Regions from separate parts of the Paenarthrobacter sp. NEAU-H11 genome, predicted to be linked through region 2. Evidence: riboswitches for the same ligand, from Rfam matches in the RefSeq annotation. Region 2 holds a riboswitch; each other region holds the start of a gene.
The links. A riboswitch is a leader RNA that binds a small molecule or an ion and turns the genes downstream of it on or off. The one in region 2 is predicted to bind S-adenosylmethionine.
Positions count from the first base shown of each region.

Region 1: it holds a riboswitch for S-adenosylmethionine, as region 2 does, so the genes downstream of both, ACQ3DC_RS06155 (DUF1737 domain-containing protein) here and ACQ3DC_RS00910 (aminotransferase class V-fold PLP-dependent enzyme) in region 2, are expected to answer to the same signal.
Region 3: it holds a riboswitch for S-adenosylmethionine, as region 2 does, so the genes downstream of both, ACQ3DC_RS20090 (bifunctional o-acetylhomoserine/o-acetylserine sulfhydrylase) here and ACQ3DC_RS00910 (aminotransferase class V-fold PLP-dependent enzyme) in region 2, are expected to answer to the same signal.

Region 1 covers NZ_JBNZGA010000003.1:298,133-308,449, reverse strand. Annotated here, with positions in the region: gene ACQ3DC_RS06190 (hypothetical protein) at 1-554, opposite strand, end outside; gene ACQ3DC_RS06185 (UDP-N-acetylglucosamine 1-carboxyvinyltransferase) at 799-2,322, shown strand; gene ACQ3DC_RS06180 (glutamate--cysteine ligase 2) at 2,390-3,616, shown strand; gene ACQ3DC_RS06175 (DUF222 domain-containing protein) at 3,716-5,428, opposite strand; gene ACQ3DC_RS06170 (DUF1905 domain-containing protein) at 5,527-5,916, shown strand; gene ACQ3DC_RS06165 (O-succinylhomoserine sulfhydrylase) at 5,949-7,157, opposite strand; gene ACQ3DC_RS06160 (rhodanese-like domain-containing protein) at 7,158-7,568, opposite strand; gene ACQ3DC_RS06155 (DUF1737 domain-containing protein) at 7,565-7,843, opposite strand; SAM riboswitch class IV at 7,856-7,970, opposite strand; gene ACQ3DC_RS06150 (hypothetical protein) at 8,255-8,509, opposite strand; gene ACQ3DC_RS06145 (TetR/AcrR family transcriptional regulator C-terminal domain-containing protein) at 8,775-9,485, shown strand; gene ACQ3DC_RS06140 (pyridoxamine 5'-phosphate oxidase family protein) at 9,513-9,977, opposite strand; gene ACQ3DC_RS06135 (aminodeoxychorismate lyase) at 10,044-10,317, opposite strand, start outside.
Region 2 covers NZ_JBNZGA010000001.1:189,966-200,282, reverse strand. Annotated here, with positions in the region: gene ACQ3DC_RS00945 (S1C family serine protease) at 1-12, shown strand, start outside; gene ACQ3DC_RS00940 (hypothetical protein) at 15-149, opposite strand; gene ACQ3DC_RS00935 (hypothetical protein) at 242-610, opposite strand; gene ACQ3DC_RS00930 (fluoride efflux transporter FluC) at 678-1,079, opposite strand; gene ACQ3DC_RS00925 (fluoride efflux transporter FluC) at 1,076-1,501, opposite strand; gene ACQ3DC_RS00920 (metal-dependent transcriptional regulator) at 1,498-2,226, opposite strand; gene ACQ3DC_RS00915 (class I SAM-dependent methyltransferase) at 2,291-3,049, opposite strand; gene ACQ3DC_RS00910 (aminotransferase class V-fold PLP-dependent enzyme) at 3,132-4,574, opposite strand; SAM riboswitch class IV at 4,610-4,723, opposite strand; gene hisN (histidinol-phosphatase) at 4,883-5,695, opposite strand; gene rsgA (ribosome small subunit-dependent GTPase A) at 5,744-6,859, opposite strand; gene aroA (3-phosphoshikimate 1-carboxyvinyltransferase) at 6,843-8,231, opposite strand; gene ACQ3DC_RS00890 (DoxX family protein) at 8,238-8,786, opposite strand; gene ACQ3DC_RS00885 (sigma-70 family RNA polymerase sigma factor) at 9,124-9,897, shown strand; gene rsrA (mycothiol system anti-sigma-R factor) at 9,894-10,154, shown strand; gene ACQ3DC_RS00875 (50S ribosomal protein bL37) at 10,250-10,317, opposite strand, start outside.
Region 3 covers NZ_JBNZGA010000023.1:24,690-35,006, reverse strand. Annotated here, with positions in the region: gene ACQ3DC_RS20125 (glycine C-acetyltransferase) at 1-510, shown strand, start outside; gene ACQ3DC_RS20120 (NAD(P)/FAD-dependent oxidoreductase) at 550-1,668, shown strand; gene hutI (imidazolonepropionase) at 1,680-2,891, shown strand; gene ACQ3DC_RS20110 (DeoR/GlpR family DNA-binding transcription regulator) at 2,989-3,777, shown strand; gene ACQ3DC_RS20105 (CPBP family intramembrane glutamic endopeptidase) at 3,889-4,668, shown strand; gene ACQ3DC_RS20100 (DUF222 domain-containing protein) at 4,719-6,215, opposite strand; gene ACQ3DC_RS20095 (VOC family protein) at 6,399-7,037, opposite strand; SAM riboswitch class IV at 7,203-7,318, shown strand; gene ACQ3DC_RS20090 (bifunctional o-acetylhomoserine/o-acetylserine sulfhydrylase) at 7,362-8,687, shown strand; SAM riboswitch class IV at 8,786-8,901, shown strand; gene metX (homoserine O-acetyltransferase MetX) at 8,914-10,029, shown strand; gene ACQ3DC_RS20080 (MFS transporter) at 10,210-10,317, shown strand, end outside.

The DNA.
Region 1 (10,317 bases), on a different contig from region 2:
AAGAAATCGGTCATGCCTTCCAGGACTGTCCGGTTGGCATCCTTGTCGGTGTAGGACCAGCTGTTTTCGGTCTCCACATCCAGCCACCAGACGTACGAGCCCGGGTTGCTGATGCCGCGGTGGTGGGCGTCGTCGTATGCCTTGGCGAAGCCGTACATGTAGGCGCACGCCTTGCCGTAATCCCCGTCCTTGCAGGGGCCGTACGGGTTGTGCACCGCCCGGCCTGCCGGGTACTCGTCCTCCGCCGGCCACCACGATCCCGCGGCGCCCGGGTTGGCAGTATTGACGTACAGGGACACCGTGGGCCGGCCAGGGTGGCCCGCGGAACCTTCCGCCCAGTCAAGCTGCTCGGCCAGGCAGGGATTGGTGGTGTTGGCCAAACCGTTGTTGACGCCCACAATGGCAAAAGCCTGTCCCGTGGGGAAAGCCGTGTTGCATTGCGGCCAGGAGATGTCGTTCCCCAGGAGCGACTGCACTCCCTCTCCCGGGGAGGGCACCGCGTAGGCAGGCGAGCCGCAGATGAGGAGCAGGGCCGCGAGTAACGGTGCCGCCATTCCCGGCACGCTCCGTGTGCTGCGGGCCGATGCCCGGCTGATTGGCATCGGCGTGGCTGGTGTCCGGCGCATACTGCCTCCGTTGCCGCTGGACGAACGGGTGCCTTCAGTCTCCCGCCCTTGGAAGGTGCGGTCAAGGAGTCCGTCCCCCTTCGATCGCATCGTTCGGGTAAACGCTCTCCAGCGGCCGCGTTTCAGACTGCCGTGACGGGACCTTTAACTCATTTATGATATAAACTTGTGTATGACGCAGGAAACCGCTGAACACGTTGCCGCCATGCTGAGGGATGCCCGGGCTGAGAAGGGCTGGACCCAAGGCCAGCTGGCTGCCGAGCTGGGAACGAGCCAGAGCGCCGTTGCCCGCATGGAACAGGGCAAGCAGAACCTGAGCCTGAAAATGATCCAGCGCCTCGAAGTGATCTTCGACCGGAGCATCGTGAACGTGGGCAGGCCACAGATGACCCACCTGCGCGTTGAAGGCGGGCGCACCCTTTCGGGGTCCGTGGACGTCAACAGCAGCAAGAACGCCGGAGTGGCTTTGCTGTGCGCCAGCCTCATTAACCGGGGGACCACCATTCTTCGCCGCCTCGCACGCATCGAAGAAGTGAACCGGATCGTTGAAGTCCTGACCAGCATCGGTGTGGAGTGCACCTGGCTCAACGACACCGACCTGCTGCTCCGCCGCCCGGCGGTCCTGGACCTGGGCGCGATGGACGTGGACGCCGCGCGCCGCACCCGGAGCGTCATCATGTTGCTGGGACCCCTGCTCGATGAGTCGGCCAGGTACAAGCTTCCCTATGCGGGCGGCTGTGACCTTGGTACCCGGACGGTTGAGCCGCACATGCAGGCACTGCGCCAGTTCGGACTCTCGGTGGAAGCGACAGCAGGCTTCTACGACGTGCAGGCCCCGTCCGCAGACACCCGGGACCGCTCCTTTGTCCTGACTGAGCGCGGCGACACTGTCACCGAGAACGCCATCATGGCCGCGGCCCACCGCGAGGGCACCACCGTTATCCGGAATGCCAGCCCTAACTACATGGTGCAGGACCTCTGCTTCTACTTGGAGATGCTGGGAGTGGTTATCGAGGGGGTGGGAACCACCACCCTGAAGATCACCGGACGCCGGTCAATCGATGCCGACATTGAGTACTACCCCTCGGAGGACCCCATCGAGGCCATGAGCCTGATTACCGCGGGCATTGTCACCAACTCGGAGGTGACCATCCGGCGCGTGCCCATCGAGTTCATGGAAATCGAGCTGGCAACCTTGGGGCAAATGGGCCAGCAGTTGGAGATCTCGGGCGAGTACATGGCCCGGAACGGCCGGACACGGCTGGTGGACGTCACCACCAAGCCTTCCGAGTTGCGCGCTCCGGAGGACAAGATCCACCCAATGCCGTTCCCCGGGCTGAACATCGACAACCTGCCCTTCTTTGCGGTCATCGCAGCGAACGCCCATGGCCAGACCATGATCCACGACTGGGTGTACGAAAACCGGGCCATCTACCTGACCGAGCTGAACCGGTTGGGCGCCCAGGTGCAGCTCCTTGATCCGCACCGGATCTACGTCAACGGCCCCACCAAGTGGCGCGCCGCGGAGGTTGGCTGTCCGCCCGCGCTCCGCCCGGCAGCGTGCCTGCTGTTGGCAATGCTGGCCGCGCGGGGAGTGTCCGAGCTGCGGAACATCTATGTCATTGAGCGTGGCTACGAAGACCTGGCGGAACGGCTTAATACCATCGGGGCGAAAGTGGAGTACTTCCAGGACTAACCATTCACGCTTCGTCATGAAGTGCTGTTGACCCTCAATTTCGTCCCTGTTGTCGGAGAATGTCGGTATGCGAACTTTCGGCGTCGAGGAAGAGCTCCTGATCGTTGATCCGGAGAGCGGGGAGCCGCTTGCCCTGGCGGATGCGTTGCTGTCCGGCCGCCGAATGGCCGCCGACGACTCGCCGGATGCCCCCCGCCTCCTGGAGACGGAAGACAAAACCGTTTACGACGACGAGATGGGCCTGAGTGCCGAGCTCAAGCTGGAACAGATCGAAACCCAGACGCGGCCCTGCCTGGAGTACCGTGAGCTCCTGGAACAGATCCGGGCCGGGCGGGCACTGGCAGATAAGGCTGCCAAGAAAAACCACGCACGGGTGGCCGCCCTGGCCACCTCGCCGCTGGGCTTGGCCAGCCACACCACTCCGGATCCCCGCTACGCGCGGATGCTTGAGCGCTTCGGCCTGACTGCCCAGGAGCAGCTGACGTGCGGCTTCCATGTCCATACCTACATCGAGTCGCACGACGAAGGCGTGGCCGTCCTGGACCGCATCCGGGACAAGCTCGCCGTCCTTACCGCCTTGAGTGCCAATTCCCCCTTCTGGAACGGCATCCAGACCGGCTTTGAGAGCTACCGGACCCAGGCCTGGAACCGTTGGCCGACGGCCGGGCCCACGGGCATCTATGGCACGTACTCCGCGTACCGGCGGGTGGTCACGCGGCTCCTGGACAGCGGGGTCATGCTGGATGAGGGCATGTTGTATTTCGACGCCCGGCTCTCCCGCAACCATCCCACGGTGGAGGTCCGCGTAGCCGATGTCTGCCTCCGTGCTGAAGACGCCGCACTTATAGCTGTCCTGGTCCGCGCCTTGGTGGAGACTGCGAGCCGCGAGTGGCAGGACGGCGTCGATCCTGCCCCCGTGCCCACGGTGCTTTTGCGCATGGCGTCCTGGCAGGCGAGCAGTGCGGGCCTCAGCGGGGAGCTGCTCGACTTTGGCACATTCCGCCCGGCGAGGGCCGCTGACGTGGTGCGCTCACTGGTGGACTACCTTGCCCCGGTACTGCAGGAACAGGGTGAACTTGCCCTGGCCCGGCAAGGGGTGGAAGACATCATTGCGCGCGGAACAGGAGCTGCCGAACAGCGGCGGGTCCGGGACAAGGTCCTGTCCTCGTCGCAAGGCGGGGACCTCGGCTTCGATGCAGTGGTAAAGCATGCAGTCGACGTGACCATGCGCGGCGGACTGGATCTTTCAAAGGTGGACGAGGCCCCCGAACTGCTGCGCGTCAGGCAGTCCTAGCGGGCAGGGGGCCTTCAGCGGTTCCCGACAAAGCCGTGCCGCCTGGGGCAGTCATGACAGAGCCGTTCGGCCGGGGTCCGTCCCTACACGGCTGTGGTGCTAGGGGACTCCGAGGGATTCCGTGAGCCAGAGGTGCCATTCCGGAAACGGGTCCTTCGGCAGTTCGTCTTCGGAAGGGCCAGGGTCTTCGGGCACATCGAAATCCGGGAGGTCCAGGTCCTTCACCAGGTCAAACTCTTCCGGCAGTGCAAAGCACGCAGGTACCTCAAAGTCGTCGGGCATGCTGAAGTACTCGGGCACGTACAAGTCCTGACCCTTCGGCCTAGCCGCTGAAGATGCGTTCCGTAGTCCCGCATTCCAGTCCGGCCAGTGGGGTGGTTCCCAGTCCTGGTGTTCGCTTGTGTAGTGGCGGCCGGTGGGTGAGGTCCAGCCGGGTGGTGCGGTTGTGGTGGCGGGTGTGGGTTTCCAGCCGCTGGTGTGGCGGAGTTTGTGGTGTTTCGGGCAGGGCTGGCCGAGGTTCGAGACTCCTGTGGTGCCGCCGTTGTGCCAGGCGAGGAGGTGGTCGGCTTCGTTGTCGAGGGAGGGGTTGCTGCAGCCGGGGAAGGGGCACTTTCCGTCCCGCAGCCTGAGCCAGTTCCGCATGGCTTTGGTCACCCGGTAGCTGGTGCGGCCGATTTCCAGCGGTGCCCCGTCCCGCGGGTCCACCAGCACCCGGTGGAACGAATCCGCCCCGGCCGCGACGAGGTCCCGTGCCATCGAGGCCGGGATGGGGCCGGCCCCGTCCAGCACCGCCGGCTCGTCCGTCAAGCCCATCAGGGAAAACACGGGCACGGTGACCAGCACCTGCGGCCGAATCGACGACGACGGGCCGGGACCTGCCACCTCCGCGCCGCCGGAACTTCCCGCGTCACCGTGCCCGGCACTGGTTGCCTCGCTGTTTGCGGTAACCCGGGAGATGTTCCCGCCGCCCAGGAGCGCCTCGGCGAAATTGTCGGCCCTGAGCTGGGTCAGGGCGCGGGCCTCGTCCGGGCCCTGCATCCCCCGGGAAATGGCGGTCAGCCGGTTCCAGACCGCGGACGCCTGGTCCGCGGGCAGGTAGGCGGCCACCCAGGCCATCGCATCATTATCCGGCCAGCACTCCACCCGCCGGTCCGCCAGGGACTTGGCGTGCCGCTTCTCCAGGCTCTCCTGATGGTGCCGCTCCCGCCACCCCCGCGCCTTGGCCCTGAACCGGTACGCCGGCATCTCCCCCACCGGGCACCCGCGGACCGCCCCCGGGGCGTCCGGGTCCAGGAAATGGGCCTCCAGGGCCGCCGCCCCGGCCGGGCCAAGCCCGACGGTCTGGTCCACCATGGTCCGGGCATGCGCCCAGGAAATCGTCCCGCCCTGCAGGGCGGCCAGGGTCCGGGGCAGCGACGCGGTCAAGGCATGGGCTTCAGCCAGCAAAGCACCGGCGGCCCGGTCACCGATGGCCAGCGCACACCCGACCTCCGCCACCAGGCTCCGGTCCTGCGCCGCGGCCTCATGAGGGGACCCGGGCGGAGGATTCATCGCCTTCGTCGCCCCGGCAAGGGCCGCCGCGGCCACTGCCTTCACCGCCGCCAACTTCGCTTCCGACCGCGCCACCCCACCCAGGACATCCAACGCCGCATCAGCAACCCGCTGCAACGGATCATCAACGCCCCCGCCACGGCCACCGGAAACGGCAGGCCCGCCCGCGGCAAGGCCTCCGCCAGCCAGCGCAGCCATAAACGCAGCAACAGAAGCGTCAACCGCTTCCTCCCCCTGCACCACCGCCGCGTTCGATTCCATACCCCCATCATCGCGAGGGGGTCCGACATTATTAGGCCCTACGACGGCCTTCCGGAAAATACTTTTGAAGTTTTTTGTGCCACCTATTCGAGGAAGCGGTGCCCTCGCCTTCCGGGACAAAAGACGTCGGCCGCAAGTGCGGCAAGCTGTGGCGTCTCGCCAACGTCCCGTGCCATACTCAGCGCGTGGCGGCGTCGTATTCCTTCAAAGCAGGCCTGTGGCGCTATCCCGGGGAAGCCGGCTGGCATTTCCTGACCCTGCCGGCGGACGTCGCGGACGATATCCGCGCGCGCAGTTCCGGCCACAGCAAAGCTTTCGGTTCGGTAAAAGTGGCGGCGGATATTGCCGGCCACGCGTGGCAAACCTCGCTCTTCGCGGATACCGGGACCGGCACATACCTCTTGCCCGTCAAGAAGGACATCAGGGCCAAGGCCGAGATTAGCGACGGCGACGAAGTGGCCGTTCGCCTTTCCCTGCAGAATCCTTGAGGCCATGGCCCCGGGGTGCCGCGGCCGGCGCGCTAGATCTGCTTAAGTGCCTGCTCCAGGTCGCCAATCAGGTCGTCCACGTCCTCCAGCCCCACCGAAAGCCGCACCACGCCGTCGCTCAGCCCAATGGCGGCCCGGCCCTCGGGTCCCATCGCGCGGTGCGTGGTGGTGGCCGGGTGGGTGATGAGCGACTTGGCATCGCCAAGGTTGTTGGAGATGTCGATGATCCGCAGGCCGTCCAGCAGCGCAAACGCCGCGTCCTTGCCCGAGCGGCCGCCGGAGGGGGCGAGTTCCAAGGTGAGGACAGTGCCGCCGGCGCTCATCTGCTTTACGGCCAGCTCGTACTGCGGGTGCGATTTCAGGAGCGGGTACTTCACCCAGCTGACGGCAGGCTGTTCCTCCAGCCATTCCGCGAGGCGCAGGGCTGACGCCGAGGAGTGGTTGACGCGCAGCGCCATGGTCTCGAGGCCCTTGGTCAGGACCCAGGCGTTGAACGCGGACAGTGCTGGTCCGGTGTGGCGCATCAGCTGCTTCACCGGCCCGTCAATGAACTCCTTGGTACCCAGGATGGCGCCACCAAGCACCCGGCCCTGGCCGTCGATGTGCTTGGTGCCCGAGTAGACAATCACGTCGGCGCCGAACTGCCCGCACCGCTGCAGCAGGGGGGTGGCAAAAACGTTGTCGACGACAACGGTCGCCCCGGCAGCGTGCGCCAGGTCGCTCACCGCAGCAATGTCCACGATCTCCTGCATGGGATTGGACGGCGATTCGAAGAAGACGGCGGTGGTGGGCTCGGAGAGCGCTTCACGCCACTGCTCCAGGTCAGGGCCGTCCACGAAGACGGTCTCCACGCCCCAGCGCGGCAGGATTTCGTTCAGGATCACAAAGCACGAGCCGAAGAGTGAGCGGGCGGCAACCACCCGGTCCCCGGCCGCCAGCAGCGCACCCAGGGCGGTGAAAACCGCGGACATGCCGGACGCCGTCGCGAAGCACGCCTCGGTCCCCTCAAGCAGGCGGAGCCGTTCCTGGAACGTGGCCACGGACGGGTTGCCGTAGCGCGAGTAGACAAAGCGTTCGTCCTCGCCCGTAAAGGCCCGCTCCGCAGCGGCGGCGGATTCGTACACGAAACCGGAGTTCAGGAAGACAGCTTCGCTGGTCTCCTGGAAGTTGGTGCGGTCCAGCCCGCCGCGGACGGCCTGGGTGTCGGGGCTCCAGCCGGCGGCGTCTTCGTTGAAGGTCACTTAGTTCTTTCCCAGGTTGGTCGGCAGGCCGCGGTTCTTCCAGCCGTTGACGGTACGTTCTCCATAACGGTCCGGTTCACCCTCAAAGCCTTCCAGGACGTTGTAGGAGGTGAAGCCGGCCTGCGTGGCGGCGATAGCGGCCGCGATGGAACGCTGGCCGGAACGGCACAGGAACACCAGTTCGGTTGACTTGTCCTCGGGCGCCTGTTGGCTAAGGTCGGTGATGAAGTCGGGGTTGGGGATTCCGCCCGGGAAGGTCCACTGGATGAACAGCGGATCGTTCTCGGTGGCCTTGGTGTCGGGAATGCCGATGTGGGCCCATTCGCCCTCCGTGCGCACATCCACCAGGATGGCGCCCTGCTCGAGCTTTTCCCAGGCCTCCTGCGGGGTCAGGTCTCCGGCGTAGCTCATGCGTGGCCCTCGCCGCCGAAGTCAAGGTCATCACCGGCGGACTCGAGGTCGTCAACGGCATCTGCCACGGCAGCGTCCGCGGAAGCGATGGCTGCCGGCAGGACTACCGCCTGCGCCACGATCACACTGCTGCCGTTGAAGGTTGCCGCCGGGCTGCCATGGAGGACATAGCCTTCCGCCAGCGCGGCGGAGATCCGCTCGCAAAAGGCGCGGTCATCCGGCCCGCTGATGAGGCGGTACGACAGTTTCTCTTCAGGGGCAGGTGCGTCAGACACGACGATCTCCTTCTCTCACGCTTGCAGCTCGAATGGGTCGATATGCCGAGTGTTCACCTGAGGCACCCCGCCGCGAAAGGAGGGTTGCCGACCGGCCAGTCAGGGCTTGGCGCCGGTACTCATTACTCCCCAAAAACGTAACACTTGCCGCCCGCGGCCGCACCGCCGTCGTCGTCATGTTGCGTAACTGAAGTACGCAGGGCGCCGCAGTGGAGCCAAGTGCCGTCCGGCACCTTCACCTAAAGTACGACGGCGGCTCCTCCTTGGGTGTCCGGGGGTGGGGCCCGGGGGAGCGGCAGGATCAGGCTGATGCAGCAGCAGGGAGCGCGCCTAAGCGCGCTTAAGAAGGAACGGCGTGGACCCTGTGCCCCAGGCACGTGGTCCACGCCGTATTCGTTTTGATGCCGTTGCTTAGACGAGGCCCGGGTAGCTTGCCAGGATGTAGTCGGCAGCGGCGGGGCCTTTCATGCGCAGCCCCTTGCGGCCGTGCCTGATGCGGCAATTCATGGCTATCCAGAAATTGGACTCCAGGCCGGGCTTCTGCTGGTTGATGAAGCACCAGCTGGTGTACAGGCCGTAAAGGCGGTCACGGTCGAGGGTGGCGTCCGAGGCCTGGTCAATGTAGGTGGCTTCTTTTAGAAAGAGATCGAACTGCGAATGCGCCATGACGGCTTCCCTTCGCTAAGTGCGGTGGTGCCGCCGTTCGGCTACAGCAGCGAACCTCAATGCCGTGCACGGGGCATGGAGTGTTGATGAAGCCCGCGGAAATCAAGAACTAGTTGAAACCGGGGGCTACTAGTTGAAATCAAGGGCTACAGGGCGGTGTCACTGCCGCATCTACAATGTAGACTTTACTCGTAGACAACGGATTCGGCAAGCGAATGGATTACCTACCCGGGTAAAGGGCTTGCCGCCTTCCAGGACGGAAATCATGGCTTCCCCGAAAGTCCAGTCCCCCACCGGGCCGGCCCAAAAGCAAAAGCTGAGCAGGGAGCTGGTGCTGACCAAGGCGCTCGAAGTTGTTGACGCGGAAGGCTTGGAGGCGCTGACCATGCGCCGCCTTGGCCAGGAACTGGGCCGGGATCCGATGAGCCTCTACCGCTATGCGGAGAACCGCGCCGCGCTGCTGGACGGCGTCACCGAACTGGTGCTTAACGAACTCACCATCCACCCCGACGATCCCGATTGGAAAGCCCAGCTGCGCCGCATCGCACACGACCTTCGGAGCCTTGCGCTCCAGCACCCCAATGTGGTGCCGCTGCTCGTGACCAGGCCGCTCTCCACCCCGCTGGGGCTGCGGCCGCTGGGCACGCTGCGTCCCCTCGAGCAGATCCTGTCCCTGCTGATTGGGGCAGGGTTCAGCCCGTCGGACGCCCTCCACGTCTACCGCGCCTACTACGGCTTCCTCTACGGCCACATCCTGAACGAGCTGCAGGAATTCGTTGTGGACCCGGAGGAAAACGAAGTGCTGCTGCGGCTGGGACTGCACCGGTTGCCTGCCAAGGAGTTCCCGCGGCTGCGTGCGCTGGCCCCCGCCCTGGCGGACTACGAAGGATCCACGGAACTTGACCAGGGGCTCAGCATCCTGCTCTCCGGCCTTGAAGCCCAACTGTCCCTTCAGGACGCAGGGCCAACCGGCTAGCCTGGCCGGACAGGCATTCCGGCCGGGTTATTCGAAAGAGGCCCGCCGCTTGTCCTGCTGCCGCGTGGCCCAGACGTCCGGCCGGTTCACCTTGAAACGGCGGCCGGTCAAAGCACGGGCTGTCAGCCGGATGTAGTTTGCCTTTTCTCCCGGCTGCCATGGCTCCAGCCCCAGGCTGTCCACGGCGTCCTTGTCCGCCTGGTCCTCGATGATCGCCGTATCGCCGCGCAGCACCACGCTCCAGGCCTCTTCGGTATGGGGATCGTAGCCGTCGATCTCCAAGGCGGCAGGCCTCTCTGTCAGGGCACTCCACAGCTTGGTGACGCCGGCCGTACGGAACGCGATGCTGCGGCGGTGCACCACGTAGTTGATTGGAAAGATCTCGGGGTGGCCGTCAACCACCAGTGCAAGGCGGCCGACAGTGTCATTGGCCAGGAGTTCCCAGCATTCGTCAAAGGTCAGGTTGTCATTCGGCTGCGTCTGCGAGTCCATGAACCACACCTTACGGCCACTGCCCCCGCCGAACCTAGAGTGCAAAGGCCGGAATCACAGGACCGTTTACTGGATGCCCGCGAACAACTCGTTCAGTTCGGCGGTCAGCTCCTTCTGGACGGAGGGCGTGCCGATTTCCTTGCCGTCGATCCGGTTGACCGGCGCCAGCAAACGGACGCTGGAGATCAGCCACACCGCGTCGGCATCCAGCAGGTCCTGCGGCTCAAGCGGGCCGTAGCCCAGTTCCCAGCCCGCAGCCTTCGCCGCGGTGAACAGCGCGCCCTGCGACGTGCCCGGCAGGATGCCGCTGTCCAGCTGGGGCGTGATGAGGCGCTTGACG
Region 2 (10,317 bases):
AACGGCCAGTAGAGCTACCGGCGCTTCTTCAAGTGCGCCACCGGGTCCTGGGCGCCCTCAGGGTTCTTCGCCTTCTTCTCGGCGCGTTTTTCCTTGATGGTCTTGACCGGCTTCTTTGCCAGGTTCTGGTGGGGTGTTTTGTCCGGCATGGCGTGCTCCTTACAGCAGGGGACGGGCTGCGTCCCACTTCGTAAGTTACGCCTATTCAGCCCCGAATGTAATGGCCTGGATCGACACGAAATCAGTCGGGAACAGGTACGTCGGCGATGCCCACAAAACGTGTCCCGACGCCGTCGAACTCGCTGCGGACGTACCCCTCACGCGTGCGGGGCACCTCTTCGGGATCGTGGTGCCCGCACACCACGTAGGTGAAGTCCGGCCACCATTTCTTGGGGCGGGCGGCTTCCTCGTAACCGCAGACTGCGCATTCCAGATGGACCCACACAGGGCGTTTGCCGGTGCGGTTTGCGCGGGACTGGACCAGCCAAGGCGGCGGGTTGTCCAGGATTTCACCCAGCTCGGCCTCGGTCATCCACTTCGGAAGGCCATGGCGCTGTGCCATCTCCATGGGTACATCAAGGGCAATGGCCGCGTCGCGTCTGCTAATCATCACCATCCACGATACGGGAGCCCGCCAAATCAGCGCGCCGTCACCACAGCTGACAAGGCAGCAAACGCTAGGACACCAGGGCGATCCCGGCAGCTGCCGCGCCAAAACCCAGGACCAGGTTGGCCGCAAGATTCACTGCGGCAGCGCCGAATCGTTCTTCGCTGAGCAGCCGCACCGTTGCGGTGGTCCACGAACTGAAGGTGGTCAGCCCTCCGGCCAGGCCCGTGGCCAGGCCGGCCTGCCACTCGGCGCCAAGCCCCAGCGCCGCAGTGGAGCCGTGCGCTGCTCCGATGACGAAGCTGCCTGCCACGTTCACCAGCAGCGTGGCCCAGGGCCAGTGCAGCCTCTCTGCGCTGCCTGTGGCGCGTGTACTGCGGATGGAGCTGTGATGCGCAAACCAGCTGTCCACGCCGAAGCGGAGAAGGGCGCCTGCCACGCCGAATATTCCTACCATGACCGCCGCGATCACCGGCGGACCCCGGGGCGCCGGCCAACCAATTTCCCGGCCCGCCACCCCACGCCGGCGGCCGCAAGTCCAAGGAGCAGCGACAGTGCGAGGTAGGCGGACCACACACCATGCTGCCCGGCCCGGGCCAGTTGGTCCACGGAAAAGACCACGGCCGAGAATGTTGTGAAGGAGCCCAGCAGGCCAGGCCCCAGCCCGGCCCGCAGCCAGAAGGCAGTCTGCGGCCGGGCCATCCACATGGTGGTGAGGGCGGCCAGGACAAAGCTGCCGGCCACGTTGATGCCCAGGGTGGTCCAGGGAAAGGCGCCGGGCAGTTCAGGAAACGCAACAGCCAGGCCGTAGCGCAGCTCGGTGCCGATCAGGGCGCCGGCCGCCACCGCAAGCCAGGCGCGCAGCCCTACGCCGGAAGTCTTCAGCCGGCTCACACCCTGGGCAAGTCAGCGTCCCCGAGGAGGCAGCCGGGGTGGGGGTGGTCGCTGTGCACCCACAGCGCCGACGTAACCTCGTCAGCGAGGTCGTAGTTCCGTTCGCGGCCCGAATTGCTGATCCGCACCACCAGGGCGCCGCCGAAGGGCCGGCGGCCCACCACCTCAACTTCGGCGTCGAGGTCTATCTCCTCGGCGGCCAGGTAGCGGAGCAGTTCCGGGTTGTCGTCGCTGATCCGGGTAATCCGGCCGGTATGGCCCTCATCAAGTTCACCCATGAGGTGCGCGCGGGGCATGAACACTTTGCCATCGGCGGTGGGGATCGGATCGCCGTGCGGATCCCGCTGCGGGTTGCCCAGCTTGGCTGCCATCCGTTCTATGAAGGTGTCCGAGACGGCATGCTCCAGCAGTTCGGCTTCGTCGTGCACCTCGTCCCAGCTGTACCCCAGCTGCTGGACGAGGTACGTCTCGATCAGCCGGTGGCGCCGCACCATGGAAAGGGCAAGCCGGAGACCGGCGTCCGTGAGCCTGATGGCACTGTACGGTTTGTGGTCCACCAGGCCCTGGTCCTTCAGCTTGCGGACCATTTCCGATACGGAGGAATTGGCCACGCCAAGGCGCTGCGCCAGCTGGGAGGACGTGATGGGCTTGTCCTGCCATTCGGTGAATGAGTAGATGACCTTGACGTAGTCCTCGATGGAGGAGGAGGGCGCGCTGGTCTTCACGGGATCAAGCCTACCGGCTCGCCGCCGCCATGCGGGGACTGGCGGGGCCGGCGGTGGAGGGCACTCATGCCCTCACCGCCCGCCAGGCCAGGGTGAGGTATGGCAACTCCAGGTCTTCGTCCGGCGCATGTCCGAGGTGCTCATGCAGGTACCAGTCGAGGTTCGCCAGTACCTTCGCCCGGGTGGCCTCACCCGCACGGAGGTAGTAGCTGCGCGACTTTGTCAGCTCCATCAGGTCGGTGGTGGTGACGGAGTCCTGCCAGTGCGTCAGGTGGTCCTGCAAGCCCTCGAACTCAGGCCCCACCAGCGGCCGGAAACCGGGTTTGTAGACGTCCCCGGCATGCATGATCCTCGAGAGCCGGTGGACCCAGGGGACGGACGTGTCCAGCTGGTTCCACACCAGGCCAAGCGTTCCCCCGGGGCGGAGGACGCGGGCCAGTTCCGTGCTTGCCCGCAGCGCATCGCACCAGTGCCAGGCCTGCGCCACGGTGACGACGTCGAACGCTGAGTCAGGCAGGCCGGTGGCCTCCGCGGTGCCCAGGACAGCCGCGGCGCCGGGATAATGTTCCGCCAGCTGTCCGAGCATGTCGGCTGAGGGGTCCACCGCCGTGACGGACAGCCCCAGCCGCAGCAGCAGTTCAGTGAACTTGCCCGTGCCGGCACCAACGTCGAGCGCGTACCGGGCGCCCGGAGGTACCAGCCACTGTGCTGTCTCAGCGGGATACCCGGGCCGCACCTGCTGATAGTGCCTACCGCCATCCTGGAAGCTCTGGCCCAGCTCCCGCCGCCGGCCGTGATCCAGCCTGGGGCCACCCCGTGCCACGCGTGGCCTCCTTCGTTGGGTCTCGTTGCTACCTTCCGAATTTACCGTACCCGCCCGGGCGTGGCTGAGCGCACGCCGCAGGTCAGTCGTCGATGCAGGGGGCGGCGCCGGCCGTTCCCGGGGTGTTGGGCGCCCAGTGGGGGTAGGTGCGCTTGTCGTTGGCGGGAACCCAGCGGCCCGCGTCCACCACGTAGTCCCAGCCGAGCCCCTTGGTCCGCAGGTCCCGGATGCCTGCCAGCAGACGCTCGGCATCGTCAAGCCGGGATCCCACGCCGAAGCTGGCACGGAGGGATCCGGACGGCAGCCCCAGCCGCTTCAGCAGCGGGTGGGCGCAGAAGCGGCCGTCACGCAGGCCCACGCCATGCTCTGCCGACAGGTACGCCGCCACCAGTCCGGCGTCGTAGCCTTCGACCGAGAAGTTGACCACGCCGATGGTGTCCGTATCCGGGTTGGTGTCCTGAAAGATCTGGTGGACGGTCACGCCGTCGATTCCCTGCAGGCCCTCCACCAGGTAGGAGCGGATGGCCGATTCGTGCGCGTGCCAGCGGTCCTGGTCCAGCCCCGCGATGACCTGCGTTGCGCGGGCCAGGGTGGCCGCTCCCAGCACGTTCGGTGATCCGCCCTCGTGGCGGGCCGGGCCCGTTGCCCAGCTGACGCCGTCGAGCCTTGCCTCCTTGACGGCGCCGCCGCCGGCAAGGTGCGGTGTTCCGGCGTCGAGCCAGTCCGGCCGGCCCACCAGCACACCGGCGCCAAAAGGCGCGTAAAGCTTGTGCCCCGAGAAGGCGATGTAGTCGACGTCGTCAGCGGTGATGTCGATGCGGCGGTGCGGCGCCAGCTGGGCCGCGTCCACCACGATCCGTGCGCCGTGCTCGTGGGCGAGTGCGGCGAGGGCACGGACGGGAAGGATCTCGCCCGTGACGTTCGACGCGCCGGTGACGGCGAGCAGGCTTACCCCGCCGTGCTGCAGTTCGGCACGCACGGCCTCAATGGTTCCTGCGATGGTGTCGTCCGCCACGATGCTGCGGTGGGGGACACCCTGCCATGGCAGCAGGTTGGCGTGGTGCTCAATGTCGAGGTACAGGACGTCGCCGTCAGCCCGGCCGTTCGTGACGGGCAGGCAGCCGGCCAGCAGGTTGAGGGAGTCGGTGGTGTTCCGGGTGAAGATCACGGAATCGTCCGGGCGGCCGCCCACGAACTCCCGGACGATGGCACGGGCATTCTCGTAGACCGAGGTGCTGATCTGGGAGGCGTAGCCGGCTCCGCGGTGCACGCTCGCGTAGAACGGCAGGATTTCATTGAGGTAGGCGGACACCACGGAAAGCGCCGGCGCGGACGCGCCATAGTCCAGGTTCGCGTACCGGACGTGCCCGCCATGGATCAGGGGAGCCTGGATTTCGGCGCCCGTGACTGCCGCCAGGGGACGGCCGGCTGCGGCGTGGCGCTGGTCGAAGAGGGCGTCCTGTCCGGGCTGTGCTGCGGCGTCAGGCTGGATTGCGGCGTTGGGGGAGACGGTGGCTGTTGTCACAGAGACCTCACTTTGGAACAGGACTCCGCTGGGGGAATCCGCGCTTGCCGCATCCGTTCCGGACCGGCCTGGTCGTCACCCGGGGCACCCCACCGCGAATGGAGGGTTGCCGGCCAGCAAACCGGGGTTTAGCGCTGGCACTCGTGACCTGGTTAAGAGCGTAGGACATAGCCCGCGCAGGCTAAAAGCCGGCTGGAATGTTAAGGCCATTGTTACGCGCAGTTGAAAAGGTCCGCTTTTGCCGAAGATAACGACGGCGGGCGCCTCCTTTCGGAGGTGCCCGCCGTTGATTATTCGGAAGAGGAGGGTCAGAGGAGGTCGTCCAGGTCCGGGTTCAACCGGCGCAGCACCTCCGAGTGAAGGATGGAATTCGTGGCCAGTGCGTTGCCGCCGAACGGGCCGTCCTCACCTTCCAGCGATGTGAACCGGCCGCCCGCTTCAACCACGATGGGCACCAGGGCGGCCATGTCGTAGAGGTTGAGCTCGGGCTCGCAGGCGATATCCACCGAGCCTTCCGCCACCATGCAGTACGACCAGAAGTCCCCGAATGCCCTGGTACGCCACACGTCCTCCGTGAGGCCCAGGAATTCGTTGAGGTTACCGCGCTCCTTCCAGCCGCCAAGGCTCGAATAAGACAGGGAAGCGTCGGACAGTTTGGACACGTTGGACACGCGGAGGCGGGTTGCGGCTGCCAGGGAACGTCCCATATAGGCGCCCATGCCCTTGGCCGCCCACCAGCGCTTGCCCAGTGCAGGGGCGCTCACCACGCCCACCACCGGCTCGCCTTCGTCCACGAGGGCGATCAGGGTGGCCCACACCGGAACGCCGCGGACGAAATTCTTGGTGCCGTCGATGGGATCGATGATCCACCGCCGCGCACCATGGCCGGTGCTGCCAAACTCCTCGCCGAGTACGGCATCGCGCGGACGGGAACGGGAGAGCTGGCCGCGGATGGCCTCCTCGGCCGCCTTGTCGGCATCGGTGACGGGCGTCAGGTCCGGCTTGGTCTCGATGTGGAGGTCCAGCGCCTTGAAGCGGCTCATTGTCTGGTCGTCCACTGAGTCGGCCAGGACGTGGGCCAGGCGCAGGTCATCGTTGTAGCTCGAAGCGGGTTGGATCATGGTTCCAAACTACCGTCTGCGCGCCGTTCTGCCGGGAACCGGGCCCCGTCAGTTAACGCTGCCCAGCTCCTTGGCCTCCTGGGCTTCCATTCGGGGGTCCGTCCCCAGGAGCCGCCGCAGGGAGGCCAGCCTTGCTGAACCGGTGGGTCCGGCATGGCCTCCCGCTACCCACGCGTCCAGCCCACAGTCCACGGCGGTGGCTGTGTGCTTGCAGCCGCGCTCGCAGTCATCCGTGCCGGGGGAGAGGTCCGGGAAGGAGCGCAGGATCCGGTCCGGGTCCACGTGGGCCAGGCCGAAGGAGCGGATGCCGGGGGTGTCGATGATCCAGCTGCCGGACGGCGCGTCAGCGAGGCGCAGGGCGAGGGCGGACGACGACGTGTGCCTGCCCCGGCCGGTCACCGCGTTCACCCCTCCGGTGGCCCGTTCGGCCCCGGTCAGCGCATTCACCATGGTTGACTTGCCCACGCCGGAATGCCCCAGCATCACGGTCACTTTCCCGCCGAGGTGGGTCCGGAGCTCCGCGACGGCGGCCCTGTCCAGGCGGGCGGAGAGCCCGTCGTCGGAGCGGGCATCCACGCCCGAGGCCTGCGCATCCGCCGTCCGGCTGATGATCACGGGGAAGTCCAGGTGGGTGTAGTTGGCCAGCAGCTCCGCAGGATCCTTGATGTCCGCCTTGGTGACCAGCAGGATCGGCTCGATACCGGCGTCGTAGGCGGCCACCAGGGCGCGGTCGATGAAGCCAGTCCGTGGCTCGGGGTTGGCAGCGGCCACCACAATGACCAGTTGGTCCGCATTGGCCACCACGGCGCGTTCCACGGGATCAGTGTCATCGGCGCTGCGCCGCAGGAGCGTTTTGCGGTCCTGGATTTTCACCAGCCGCGCCAAAGTGTCCGGCTCGCCGGAGACGTCACCCACGAGTGAAACGAAATCCCCCGCCACCACCGGGTTCCTTCGCAGTTCCCTTGCCCTGGCGGCAATAACCACACGCTCGTTGCCCGAGTCCTCACCCACCACAGCCCTGTAACGGCCCCGGTCAACCGTGATGATCCGGCCGGTGACGGCGTCGTCGTGGCTGGGCCTGTCCTTTGTGCGGGGCCTGGAGCCCTTTTTGCTGGGCCGAATCCGGACGTCGGATTCGTCCCAGGAGTCAGTGCTCCGCGCCACCGCTGGAACCTTCCGCCCCCGCCTCGGGGGTGCCGTCCTGCGCAAGCATGTCCGCCCACAACCGGGGGAAGTCCGGCATGGTCTTGGCGGTGGTGGCGATGTCCTCCACCTCGACGCCCTCCACGGCCAGGCCGAGGATGGCTCCGGCGGTAGCCATGCGGTGGTCCGCGTAACTGTGGACGACACCGGCGTGCAGCCTGGCAGGACGGATCACCAGGCCATCGCTGGTTTCCTCAGCGTCACCGCCGAGCCGGTTGATTTCGGCCACCAGCGCGGCAAGCCGGTCCGTTTCGTGTCCCCGCAGGTGGGCAATGCCGCTCAGCCGCGACGGCCCGTCCGCCAGTGCACACAGGGCGGCTACGGTGGGGGCCAGCTCGCTGGTGTCGGCGAAGTCCGCGCCCTTGATGGCCGGTCCGCCCGTGACTGTCAGGACGCCGTCGTGCAGGGTGACGTCCGCGCCCATCCGGGCGAGGATGCTGCGCCAGAGGTCACCCACCTGCTGCGTTTCCTCGGGCCAGCCGGGGATCCGCACGGTGCCCCGCGAGGCCAGGGCCGCTGCGAGGAACGGCCCGGCGTTGGACAGGTCCTGCTCGATCCGCTGGTCAAACGCCCGGATGGGTCCCGGGCTGACAACCCAGTGGTTGGGAACGGAGTCGTCCACGGCAACACCGGCCCCACGCAGGACGGCCACGGTCATGTTGATGTGGTCGAGGCTGGGCACGGGTTTGCCCACGTGTTCCAGGTGCAGCCCCTCGGTGAACCGTGCCCCCACCAGGAGCAGCGCCGAAACGAACTGGGAGGAGGCGCTGGCGTCGATTACCAGGTGGCCGCCGCGGACCTCACCCGTGCCATCCACCACAAACGGCAATGACGACGGCGTGCCGCCCTCCGTGGAGGAAACGGCCACTCCCAGCGACTTGAGTGCTTCGATGATGGTTCCCATCGGCCGCTTGCGGGCGTGGGGGTCGCCGTCGAATTCGCCGGCGCCCCTGCGCAGTGCCGCGAGGGGCGGGACGAACCGCATGACCGTGCCGGCGAGGCCGCAGTCAATCCTGGCCAGGGACGGGGCGGCGTCCGGGTTCAGCGGAACAACTTCCAGGTCGGGTCCGAAGGCTCCGTCCCCGGGCACCTCCGTAATGGTGGCCCCCAGCTGGCGAAGTGCTTCGATCATCAGCGCGGAGTCCCTGGAGTGCAGCGGTGCGCGCAGGCGCGACGGTCCGTCAGCCAGGGCTGCAAGGACCAGGTACCTGTTGGTCAGCGACTTGGAACCGGGTACCGTGACGGTGGCATTGACGGGCCGGGACGCGAAGGGAGCGGCCCAGTGGGGGACAGGCGTGCCGGAATCATCCCGGACGGCGGCTGCTGCGGTCATACGTTGTTATGCCCCCGTGGCCTGCTCCACCGCGCGGCGCACGGCTTTGTCCGCTTTGTGGAGTTTCTTGTTGGTGGTCTTCCTGGCATCCGCCGCGAGGTGGGACGCGCCCTTGCGTGCATCCGCGGCCAGGTGCTCTGCCCGCCAGGCCAGGCCCGGCTTGCCGGCAGTATCCACTGACGCCAGCAGTGCGCCCCCGCTCAACGACAGGTTCTTGAGGAGCTGGTTACGCCGGGTGTCGCGGCCTTCCTTGCTGCTGATGTCTGCGCTGCGCCATTCGACGAACGTGTTGAGCAGGGAAACCACGGTGAGCACAGTGGCCGAAAGCCTGGAGAACTTGCCCAGCCCGAACAGCACGCCGGCACCAACCTGGGTTCCGCCGATGACGCGGGCCAGGGTCTTCTCGTCCGTTTTGAAGGGCAGCGAGGCGGCCGCCTTGCGGAGCAGCGGCGAGAGCTGCTGCGCGGTGTCGTCAGCGTTCTTGAGCTTATCCATTCCAGCAAGGACAAAGCTGGAGGCCAGCATGGGGCGGGCGAGCGTGCGGACAAAGGACATGGATTTCCTCCCGGGTGGACGAACCGCGTCGAATGCGGCGGAGTCCGTCCTAGTCTTGCACTTTTGGGGAATATTTGCCGAGCGCGGGAGGTTATGGATGTCGGATCCGGGAACACCGGTCCGCAGGGAAGTCATGGGTGAAACCATGGAACAGATGGCCGGGCACGGATCGCCAGACGCCGGTCCCCGGCCGGACAAGCAGAGCGGAGTTGGGCCCTTGGCGCGCGTGTTGGACGGAATTGAAGCAGCAGGCCCGGTGGCACTGGACACGTTTAAGTCGGAACCATCAGGGTACGGGCCGCCGCGTGCGCGGAGCCTGACAGTAGACTTGAGGGCAATGAGCACCTTGGATCCGGCCGTTTCGGCCATGTACGAAGCTTCCCATGACGAAGCGAAGAGCAGCCTTGCCGCCGGAACAGAGGCTGCCGATTCCGCAGTTGTCCCGGTGGCCGGGCCTGCCGCGGAAACGGGCGGGGACCTGGTGGATGTTTCCACTGAATCTGTGGAAGAACGCAGGCTGAGGTTCGAGCGCGATGCGATGCAGTATGTCGACCAGCTGTATTCGGCGGCGATGCGCATGGCCCGGAACCCGTCAGATGCCGAGGACCTCGTCCAGGAGGCCTACACCAAGGCTTTCTCCGCGTTCCACCAGTACAAGCCCGGAACCAACCTCAAGGCCTGGCTCTACCGCATCCTGACCAACACGTACATCAATCTGTACCGCAAACGGCAGCGGGAGCCGCTCCAGTCCAACTCGGACACCATCGAGGACTGGCAGTTGGCGAGGGCTGAGTCCCACACCTCCAGCGGTCTCCGGTCCGCCGAGGCCGAAGCGCTGGACCACCTCCCGGATTCCGACGTGAAAAGGGCGCTCCAGGACATTCCCGAGGAATTCCGCCTTGCGGTCTACTTCGCCGATGTCGAAGGGTTCGCCTACAAGGAAATTTCAGACATCATGAACACGCCCATCGGCACGGTGATGTCCCGGCTCCACCGCGGCCGGAGAATGTTGCGGGACATGCTGGGGGAGTACGCCGCAGAGCGCGGATTCAAGACAGCCGCCGAATCACCGGACGCGGCAGGAAGCACACAACAGGAGAGCAGGAAATGAGCGACTGCCAGGGATTGGGCGATTGCGATGACACCCGGATGCAACGGATCTACGAGTACCTCGACGGTGCTTTGACCCGCGAGGACATCACCGAAATCAAGAACCACCTTGATGATTGCCCGGAATGCACGGAGCAGTACGACCTCGAATGCGTGATCCGCAACATGGTTAAGCGCTCCTGCACCGAGGCTGCCCCGGAAAACCTGAAGAACGCCATTCTTGACCGGATCCACACGATCCGGCCGGTAGACGCGTAGGGCGGCCGCACAGCCGCCGCTGACAACAGCAAAGGACCCCGGAAGCCATGTGGCTTCCGGGGTCCTTCGCTTGAACCGTATTTCCTGGCATGTGCCTAGGTGTTGGGGCGCTTCCCGTGGTTCGCGCCGCCACGCTTACGGTCACGACGCTTGCGTGCACGCT
Region 3 (10,317 bases), on a different contig from region 2:
CATGCAGGCGTTTCGCACCGCGTCGACATCTACACCGGCACGTTCGGCAAGGCGCTGGGCGGAGCATCCGGGGGCTATGTTTCCGGCCGCGCGGAAGTGGTGGCGATGCTCCGGCAGAAGGCCCGCCCGTACCTCTTCTCCAACTCGGTGGCCCCCGCAATCGTCGCCGCCACCATCAAGGCCCTGGACCTGGTGGAGAACTCGGCGGACCTGCGGCGCACGCTCTTCGAAAACGCCGCCCTGTTCCGCCGCCGCATGACGGAGGAGGGCTTCGACCTCCTGCCCGGCGAACATGCCATTGTTCCGGTCATGTTCGGCGACGCCGTGATGGCTGCCAGGGTTGCCGACCGGATGCTACAGCATGGCGTCTTTGTCACCGCATTCAGCTTTCCGGTGGTTCCGCGGGGTGCCGCGCGGATCCGGGTGCAGCTTTCAGCTGCGCACTCAGCGGACGACGTCGAAGCCTGCGTGCGTGCCTTCGTCGCCAGCCGGGCGGAAGTGGCAGGCTAAGACAGGAAGCGCCGGCACCAACTCTGCGAGGATGGAGAAATGGCAGCACATTACGATGTCCTGATCGTGGGCGGCGGCATTGCCGGACTGTCCCTGGCGTCCGCGCTGGCGGGCAGTTGCAGCGTGGCGCTGGTGGAGGCCGAGCAGGAGCTGGCGTACCACACGTCCTCCCGCTCGGCCCGCCAGTTCATCCCCAGCTACGGCCCGCCGGTTGTCCAGGAACTGACCGTCCGGACTCTTGAGCTGCTTGCCGCCCGCGATGCGCAGTTGCCTGAACCCATCCTGACGCCGCGCAGCTTCATGCTGATCGGCTCCGAGGAAGCAGTGGCTTCTGAAGCGAGCGGACTCATGCGGTCCATCACCCCCGCTGAGGCTCTGGAGCTTTGCCCGGCACTGGTCCCCGGCACATTCCAGGCCGCCGGACTGGATGAAGGGTCCTTCGGCTGTGATGCGCCACGGCTCCTGGAGGACCACCGGCAGCGCGCTGCGGCGGCCGGAGCGGACATCATCACGGGCGCCAGGGTGCACACCGCCCAGCGCCTCGGCTCCGGCTGGCAGGTGGGGGCCGGGACGGAGGGCTTCCAGGCGGGCGTCCTGGTCAACGCCGCCGGCGCCTGGGCGGACGAACTCGCCGTCATCAGCGGCGTGGAGAAGCTGGGGCTGCAGCCGTACCGGCGCACCGCGGCGATTGCCGCGGTCGAACATCCCCTGCCTGAACGCTGCCCCATGGTGGCGGCAGCGGACAGCACGTTCTATTTCCGCCGGGACGGCGAAGACGTCCTCATCTCGCCGTCTGAATCGGAGCCGAGCGGACCGGAGGACGCCCGTCCCCGGGCGGGGGACATTGAGCGGCTGGTGGGCAGGCTGAACCAGGTGACAACCCTCGGAATCAAGGACATCCGCCGGGCGTGGACAGGATTGCGGACGGAAGCGGCCGACGGCGTCCCCGTGGCGGGGTTCGACGCCGAAGCGCCCGGCTTCTACTGGCTGGCCGGCCAGGGCGGCTACGGTTTCCAGACCTCTTCGGCCATGGCTGAGCTCGCGGCCGCCCAGATCCTGGCCGGCCAGGGCGGTGCGGCTGCCGCAGCCGGCACGGATGGTCCGGCATCCCGGACAGCGCAGGCACTGGCGGCCACCCGCTGGTCCGTCCGGCGCTGAAGAATGGCTGTATGAGTACGCTGATCACCAATATTGCCGAGCTGATGACGCAGGACCTGGAGCACCGGGTCCTGAAGGATGCAGCAGTGGTGGTCGAAGGCGAGCGGATCTCCTGGATCGGTGCCGCAGCCGATGCTCCGGCCGCGGACGACGCCGTTGATGCCGGCGGCCGGGCCCTGCTTCCCGGCTGGGTGGATTCCCATACCCATCTGCTGTTTGCCGGTGACCGGACGGCAGAGTTCGAGGCGCGGATGGCGGGGGAGTCCTACTCGGCCGGCGGGATTGCGGTGACCATGAAGGCCACCCGTGCCACCTCCGACTTCGACCTCACCCGCCTGGCGCTGGGCCGCGTGGCCGAGGCTGTCTCGCAGGGGACCACTTACCTTGAGACGAAGACCGGTTACGGCCTCGACGTCGAACACGAGGCCCGGAGTGCCCGCATCGCCTCCACTGTGGCGGACCAAGCCACGTACCTTGGGGCGCACCTGGTGCCTTCCGGGCAGGACCCGGAAGCCTACACGGACCTGGTCTGCGGCCCCATGCTCACCGCCGTCCGGCCCTACGTGCAGTGGGCCGATGTCTTCTGCGAGGAAGGGGCGTTCACGGCCGGGCAGTCCCGCCGGGTCCTGGAGGCCTGCCGTGACGCCGGGCTGGGGCTGCGGGTCCACGGAAACCAGCTCGGTGAAGGCCCGGGCGTGCAGCTCGCGGTTGAATTCGAAGCCGCCAGCGTGGACCACGTGAACTACCTCGCGGACAAGGATGTGGACGCACTGGCCGGAACCTGGGCCGGCTGGGATGCCGGCAGCGGAACGGGGCCGCGCGGAACCGTGGCAACATGCCTGCCTGCCTGCGACCTCTCCACGCGCCAGCCGCTTGCGCCCGCGCGGGTGCTGCTGGACAGGGGCATCCAGGTGGCGCTCGCCTCCAACTGCAATCCGGGCACGTCCTACACAAGCTCCATGGCATTCTGCGTCACCACCGCGGTGCTGCAGATGCGGCTGAGCGTCCATGAAGCCGTCCGTGCTGCGACGTACGGCGGCGCCCTGGCCCTCCATAGGGACAAAGGCAACGACGCCGACGGCGAGCGCGCGGTGGGCTCGATCGCCGTCGGACACCGTGCGGACCTGCACCTGCTGAATGCGCCCTCGGCCACCCACCTTGCCTACCGGCCGGGCATGCCCCTGACGTACGCTGTATGGCGGGCCGGCCGGCGGGAACGGTAGCTCACGGCCGCTTAAATGACGTTATTTGATCATTAGGGTTCTGTTATGATCAAGAAACGTCATCATAGCCGGTGGCGGGAGCTTTTGGAGGCCTTGCATGACCCGCACCGACCGTTTGACGGCAATCCTTGACCTCCTGGCCAAGTCCGGCCAGGTGGAGGTCGACGAGATCGTGAGTACCCTGAATGTCTCGCCTGCCACAGCGCGGCGGGACCTCGATAGTCTCGCTAAGCGCCGGCTGCTCACCAGGACCCGCGGCGGTGCCACCACGGGAGCCCTCGCCTATGACCTGCCGGGCCGGTACAACCGTGACGACCATGCCGAGGCCAAGGAACAGATTGCCCAGGCCGCGTCCGCGCTGATTGCACCCGGGGCCGTGATCGGCCTCTGCGGCGGCACCACCAGCACCGCCCTGGCGCAGATCCTGGCCACCCGCGAGGACCTCAACGCGCCGTCCAACCAGCCCACCCTGACGGTGGTGACCAACGCCATTAACATCGCCGGGCAGTTGGCGGTCCGGCCCAACATCAAGGTGATGGTCACCGGGGGAATCCTCAACCCGCGCTCCTACGAACTGGTGGGGCCGTACACGGACATCATCATGCAGAAGGTGGTGCTGGACATTGCCTTCATCGGCGTCAACGGCATCGATCCCGAAGTGGGGCCCACCAACACAGGGGAGGGCGAAGCCTCGGTCAACGCCCTGCTCGCCAGCAGGGCACGCGTCTCCTACGTGCTGGCTGACTCGTCCAAAGTGGGCGTGCGCGCCTTCGCAACCATGGACGGGTACAACTTCACCCGGCTGATCACCGATGCCGGAATTTCCGCCCGGGACAAGGCGGCATTCGAGGCCAACGGCACGGAAGTGATCGTCGCCGGCAGCTGAGGCACCGGGCCTGTGCGGCTTCCGGCCATGTGGCGCGGGCAGGACAGCGAGGGGTACAGGACACTGAGGCGTAATCAGCCCGGATCCAGAAACTGAAGGCAAGATGGGAACATGCTGGTTCCCTCCCGCCGCCGACTGCGGCTCGAAGTCTGGATTGTCCTGGGCCTGTCCTTGGGGCAGTCTGCCGTGTACTCGGTGGTGCAGCTGCTGGACAAGATGACCCGCGCGCCGCTGGCGGAAGGCACCTCCACACTCAACCGCTCCCAGAGCACGCGCGAATACTTTGACCTCACGTACCAGCTGTTGGACATACTCTTCGCCCTGGTACCCGTGATGCTGGTGATCTTCTTCCTCAGCGACCAGCGGCAGGCCGCATCCGGCGACGGCACCAGCCCTGGTTCGGCCTTCCAGAAGCTGGGTTTCAACTTCGCACGCCCGGGCGCGGACCTGCTCCAGGGCCTGGGGCTGGCGGCACTGATCGGCATCCCGTCCCTTGGCCTGTACGCCGCCGGCAGGGCGCTGGGAATCACTACGGCCATTATTCCCAGCGCGCTGGATGCGTACTGGTGGACGGTGCCGGTGCTGATACTGTCCGCGATGCGCCACGCCGTGGTGGAGGAAGTCATCGTGGTGGGGTACCTGTTGAACCGCTTTGGAAAGTTCGGCTGGAGCATCCCGCTGTCCATCCTGGCGAGCTCGCTGCTGCGCGGCAGTTACCACCTGTACCAGGGGTTCGGGCCCTTTATCGGGAACTTTGTCATGGGCGTCCTTTTCGCGTGGCTGTACACCCGGACGCGGCGGGTGATGCCCCTGGTGATCGCCCATGCCCTGCTGGATATCGTCGCTTTTGTAGGCTTCAGCCTCTTCGGCAAGGCCGTGGGGTTGGGCTAGGTGCCTGGGCACGCTAGATCCAGGACAAGCACGACGACGGCGGCACGCGGTCAGGCGGGCGGGGCGTGCAGGAACTGCTCGAGGGCTTCTTCGCCGGGGGAGAGCCCGGTGTAGGCGAAGTCCGTACAGCCTGCGATTGATCCTTCCAGGCGTTTCACTTCCGCAGCCCGATCTGGCCACTTGGGTGGTTCCCAGTCCTGGTGTTCGCTTGTGTAGTGGCGGCCGGTGGGTGAGGTCCAGCCGGGTGGTGCGGTTGTGGTGGCGGGGGTGGGTTTCCAGCTGCTGGTGTGGCGGAGTTTGTGGTGTTTCGGGCAGGGCTGGCCGAGGTTCGAGACTCCTGTGGTGCCGCCGTTGTGCCAGGCGAGGAGGTGGTCTGCTTCGTTGTCGAGGGAGTGGTTGCTGCAGCCGGGGAAGGGGCATTTGCCGTCCCTTAGCCTGAGCCAGTTCCGCATGGCTTTGGTGACCCGGTAGCTGGTGCGGCCGATTTCCAGGGGCGCCCCGTCCCGCGGATCGACCAGGACGCGGTGGAACGAATCCGCCCCGGTCGCGACGAGGTCCCGGGCCATGGAGGGCGGGATGGGGCCGTACCCGTCCAGCATGGCCGGTTCCCCGGTGAGGCCCAGCAGGGCGAACACGGGCACGGTGACCAGCACCTCGGCCCGGACTGGCGCTTGGCTTGGACCGGTTCCCTCGCCGCCGTCGCCAGCACCGGCTGCACCGGTAACGCCGGTAGTGTTGCCACTGTTGAGGAGCCCTTCGGCGAAACTATCCGCCCGGAGCTGGGTGAGGGTGCGGTGCTCGTTCGGCCCCTGCATGGTCCGGGAGAGGGCGGTGAGCTTGTTCCAGAGGGCCGTGGCCTGGTGGGCGGGCAGGTAGGCGGAGAGCCAGGCCATCCCGTCCTGGTCGGGCCGGTATTCGACCCGCCGGTCCGAAACCCCTTGGGCGTGGCGTTGTTCGATGGAGTCGGCGTGGTGGCGTTCGCGCCAGGTGCGCGCCTTGGCCCGGAACCTGTACGCGGGGATCTCCCCGATCGGGGCGGCGGTGGCGGGTTTTGGTGTGTCCGGGTCCAGGAAGTGGGCTTCCAGGGCGGCGGCGCCGGCGGGGTCAAGGGTGGCGGCCTCGTCCACCATGACGGTGGCGTGCTGCCAGGAGATGGTTCCGTTGTGCAGGGCTGCGAGGGTCCGGGGCAGGGAGGTGGTCAGGGCGTGGGAGCGGGCCAGCAGGGCTCCGGCTGCCCGGTCACCGATGGCCATGACACAGCTGATCTCGGCGGCGATAGCCCTTTCGAGCGCCTGCACGGGCGGGTCCGGCGGGGCGGCGGCCCGGGCGGTTTCGGCGTATGTCCCTGCTGTTTTGGCCACCAGCCCCGCCACCCTGGCCTGGACCCCGGCGGCCCCGGCAAGGATGTCCAGGCACCCGTCGGCCAGCCCGGCCAGCGGGTCAGCAGCGGAAAAAGGTTCAGAACCGCACCCGTCCGCCTCGGCAATGAGCACGGCAAGAGCGGCATTCATGTCCGCAAACGCCTTCGCCACCGCCGCTTTTCCCATACCAACATCATCGCGGGAGGGTACGACATTATTGGGGGCCGGGTTTGGAGAGTCTGCTTCGGAAATGGATTCGGCCGCCATCGGCAGGTGACGCCGTTGTCACCTGCTGATGGCGGCCGAAGACGAGGAGGGCACGGGGCCCACACCGTGCCGGGCTTGCCGGCACGGTAACCAAGGTAAGGGTCAGATGGTGACGGCCCCGTTGCCGGTCTCGAAAGTTACCGAGAGGATTCCGGGGGTTCCGTGCGGAGCCACCCACTCCACAGCGACGTCCTCCAGCGGCTTCTCGACGGGTTCGCCCAGCCACTCCGTAACCCGGGCTGCGGAACCGGCAATGGTGAGGCAGCTCATCTTGACGTTGCTCTCGTAGGCGTTGGACGGGTGCAGGGACGGATCCCCCTCCCACTTGAGCATGTAGGGAACCTGGGGGTCGGCAATCAGGCCCAGGATGCCAATCTGCTTCCAGACCAATTCGCGGCCATCAGGGAACTTGCGGTTTCCGTTGACGGCGGAGCGGCCCAGCCGCTCCTCAAAGGGAGCCAGGTCGTCCACCTCGACGCACCAGCCCATCCAGCCGCCGCCCGCGGCAGACCGTGCACGCACAGCCTGCCCGAAAGGGGCCTTGTCGGAAGCGGGGTGGTCCAGGACCTCCACCACCTCGACGTATTTGTGCCCCGCGAGCGGGATGATCATATTCCGGGTTCCGAACCGCGGGTGCACCCCGCCCTTCACTGCCTCAACGCCGAGGGCAGAGGAAATACGTTCGGTGGTGGCAGCCAGGCCATCGTGTTCACAGGCGTAAGAGACGTGATCCATGCGCATGCCAACATCTTGGCACTTTGTGATCGGCCTCTCAGCTAAGGGTACCCTTACCAGGATTTTCCATCCGGGACCCCTGATTTCAACCTATTCCCGGGCGGAGATCAGGGGGACTATGTTCGTCACAATCCTGTCCCGCGCCGGTTTCATGTTCCTACACTGGGCTCAGGTCATGAGTGCCAGCGCCAAGCCCCGGCTCGCTGGCCGGCAACCCTCCATCCGCGGTGGGGTGCCCCGGATGAGGACCTGGCTGTCCGGCAACGGCCGGATGGCAAGCGCGGCCCGCGGTGCCTACAGCATGCCGGGCCCATGTCAGAGGAGCCTTAGTTGTCCAACGGATGGTCTTTTGAAACCCGCCAGATCCACGCAGGACAGGAGCCGGACAGTGCCACCGGCGCCCGTGCACTCCCTATCTACCAGACCACGTCCTTCGTATTCCCCAGCGCGGAAAGCGCCGCCAACCGTTTTGCCCTCGCTGAACTGGCGCCGATCTACACCCGCATCGGCAATCCCACCCAGGATGCCGTGGAACAGCGGATCGCCAGCCTTGAGGGCGGATTGGGAGCACTCCTGCTGAGTTCAGGACAGGCAGCAGAGACTTTCGCTGTCCTCAATATCGCCGAGGCGGGGGACCATATCGTTGCCAGCCCCAGCCTGTACGGCGGGACTTACAACCTGTTCGCACACACCTTGAAGAAGTTCGGCATTTCCGTGACCTTCGTGGCGGACCCGGACAACCTGGACCAGTGGCGTGACGCGGTCCAGCCAAACACCAAGCTCTTCTTCGCCGAAGTGGTGTCCAACCCCCGCCAGGACGTCCTGGACATCGAGGGCGTGTCAGGCATCGCCCATGATGCCGGCGTGCCCCTGATCGTGGACAACACCCTGTCCACCCCGTACCTGATCCGGCCGCTGGAATGGGGAGCGGACATCGTTGTCCATTCCGCAACCAAGTACCTGGGCGGCCACGGATCCGCGATTGCCGGGGTGATCGTGGACTCCGGAAAGTTCGACTTCGGCAAGGACCCAGCGAGGTTCCCGGGCTTCAACACCCCGGATCCCACCTACAACGGGCTGGTGTACGCCCGGGACCTCGGCAAGGACGGTGCCCTGGGCGCCAACCTGTCCTACATCCTCAAGGCCCGCGTCCAGCTGCTCCGGGACCTGGGCTCCGCCGTCTCCCCGTTCAACGCGTTCCTGATCGCCCAGGGCCTGGAAACGTTGAGCCTGCGGGTGGAACGCCATGTTGCCAACGCCACGGAAGTGGCGCGCTGGCTGCAAGGAAGGGACGACGTCGAATCCGTCGCCTACGCGGGGCTGCCCTCAAGTCCGTGGTACGAGCGGGGCCGCAAGTACGGGCCCAAGGGCACGGGCGCGATTGTCTCCTTCAACCTGGCTGGCGGGGCCGAGGCCGGCAAGCGCTTCGTTGACGCGCTGGAGCTGCACTCCCACGTGGCAAACATCGGCGACGTCCGATCCCTTGTCATCCACCCGGCGTCGACCACCCACAGCCAGCTTTCCCCGGAGCAGCAGGCCGTCGCCGGCGTGACCCCCGGCCTGGTCCGGTTGTCGGTGGGAATCGAACACATCGATGACATCCTGGCGGACCTCGAAGCGGGCTTTCGGGCAGCAAAGGACGCGACCGGGGCCTAGCCGGACACACATAGAACCCGAGACGGCGGCACGCCGGGGAAGTCACAACCAGTCACACTCTTGGCAGCAGGGCGGGGCTGTTTCGTACACTCGTACCAGGTCATGAGTGCCAGTGACAGCCCCGGCTTGCTGGCCGGCAACCCTCCTTCCGCGGTGGGGTGCCCCGGGTGAAGACCTGGCCTGCCGGTCATTCGACGGCGGGCAAGCGCGTAGAAGAGGTCTTGCCATGACGGTTACCGTCACCCGAACCACCGTCCCCGAGCACGGAATTGTCCGCTATGCCTCCATTGGGGGGCTGGAACTTGAAGCCGGGGGATACCTCCCGGACGTCACTCTGGCCTACGAAACCTGGGGCACGCTCAACGCCGATGCCAGCAATGCCATCCTGATCGAGCACGCCCTGACCGGCAGCACCCACGTGACCCGCGGCGACACGGACGAAGAAGGCTGGTGGGAACAGCTGGCCGGTCCCGGCGCTCCCGTGGACACGGACAAGTTCTTCGTGGTGTCCGTCAACATCGTGGGCGGCTGCTACGGCTCCACGGGGCCGTCGTCGGCCGCCCCGGATGGAACCCCTTGGGGCTCCCGCTTCCCCCTGGTTACCCTGCGTGACAGTACGGTGGCGGAGGCCCGGCTGGCTGACCAGCTGGGCATCAACAGCTGGTTCGCGGTCCTGGGCGGATCCATGGGCGGCGCCCGCGCCCTTGAGTGGGCCGTGACCTACCCCGAGAGGGTGCAGCGCTGCGCCGTCATCTCGGTGGGCGCCGCGAGCACGGCAGAACAGATCGCCTTCGCGCAGGCCCAGACCCTGGCCATCCGGCAGGACCCCCACTTCAACGGCGGCGACTACTACGGCGGGCCCTGCCCCGAAGCCGGGCTGGCACTTGCCCGGCGCATCGCCCACATCACCTACCGGTCCGCCGCTGAACTGGAGGGCCGCTTCGGCCGGGAACCCCAGGCGCCGGAGTCGCCCCTGAAGGGCGAGGCGCTGGCCGCCCGCGGCCGTTACCAGGTGGAAAGCTACCTGGATCACCAGGGCAGCAAGCTCGTGAAGCGCTTCGACGCAAACAGCTATATCGCCCTCACCGAGGCGCTGATGAGCCATGACATCTGCCGGGACCGGGGGACCCTGACCGAGACCCTGGCGAGATCCACCGCCAGGTTCTTCGTGGCCGCCGTGGATTCGGACCGGCTGTATTTCCCGTCCCAGTCCCGCGAACTTGCCGCGGCCCTGCCGGGAGAAGTGGACGTGCATGTCATTGAGGCGCCGATCGGCCATGACGGCTTCCTGACGGAAATAGGCCAGCTGGGCCATCAGCTTCGGGTGCACCTCTCGGCCTAAGGCCGCCCTCGCAGGCACACTTTTGTGCATTTATGCAGATAGCCTCTGCATGATTCGCCGTTGAGCTTGGCGTTCAGGCGGACCATACTCGTTGGGACCCGGCGGTTCGTGGCCAAAATCACACGTCTCCGCCACAGACTGTCCCAGTGGTGTCGAAGAAGACGCCGAAGGAGTTCATCAATGAGTACGGAAAAGTCCGCCGCGCGGCGGCCAGAGGAAACCGACGTCAAGGCCACAGGCCTGAAGAAAGTCGTCACGGCCTCCATGGCCGGCACCGTGGTTGAGTGG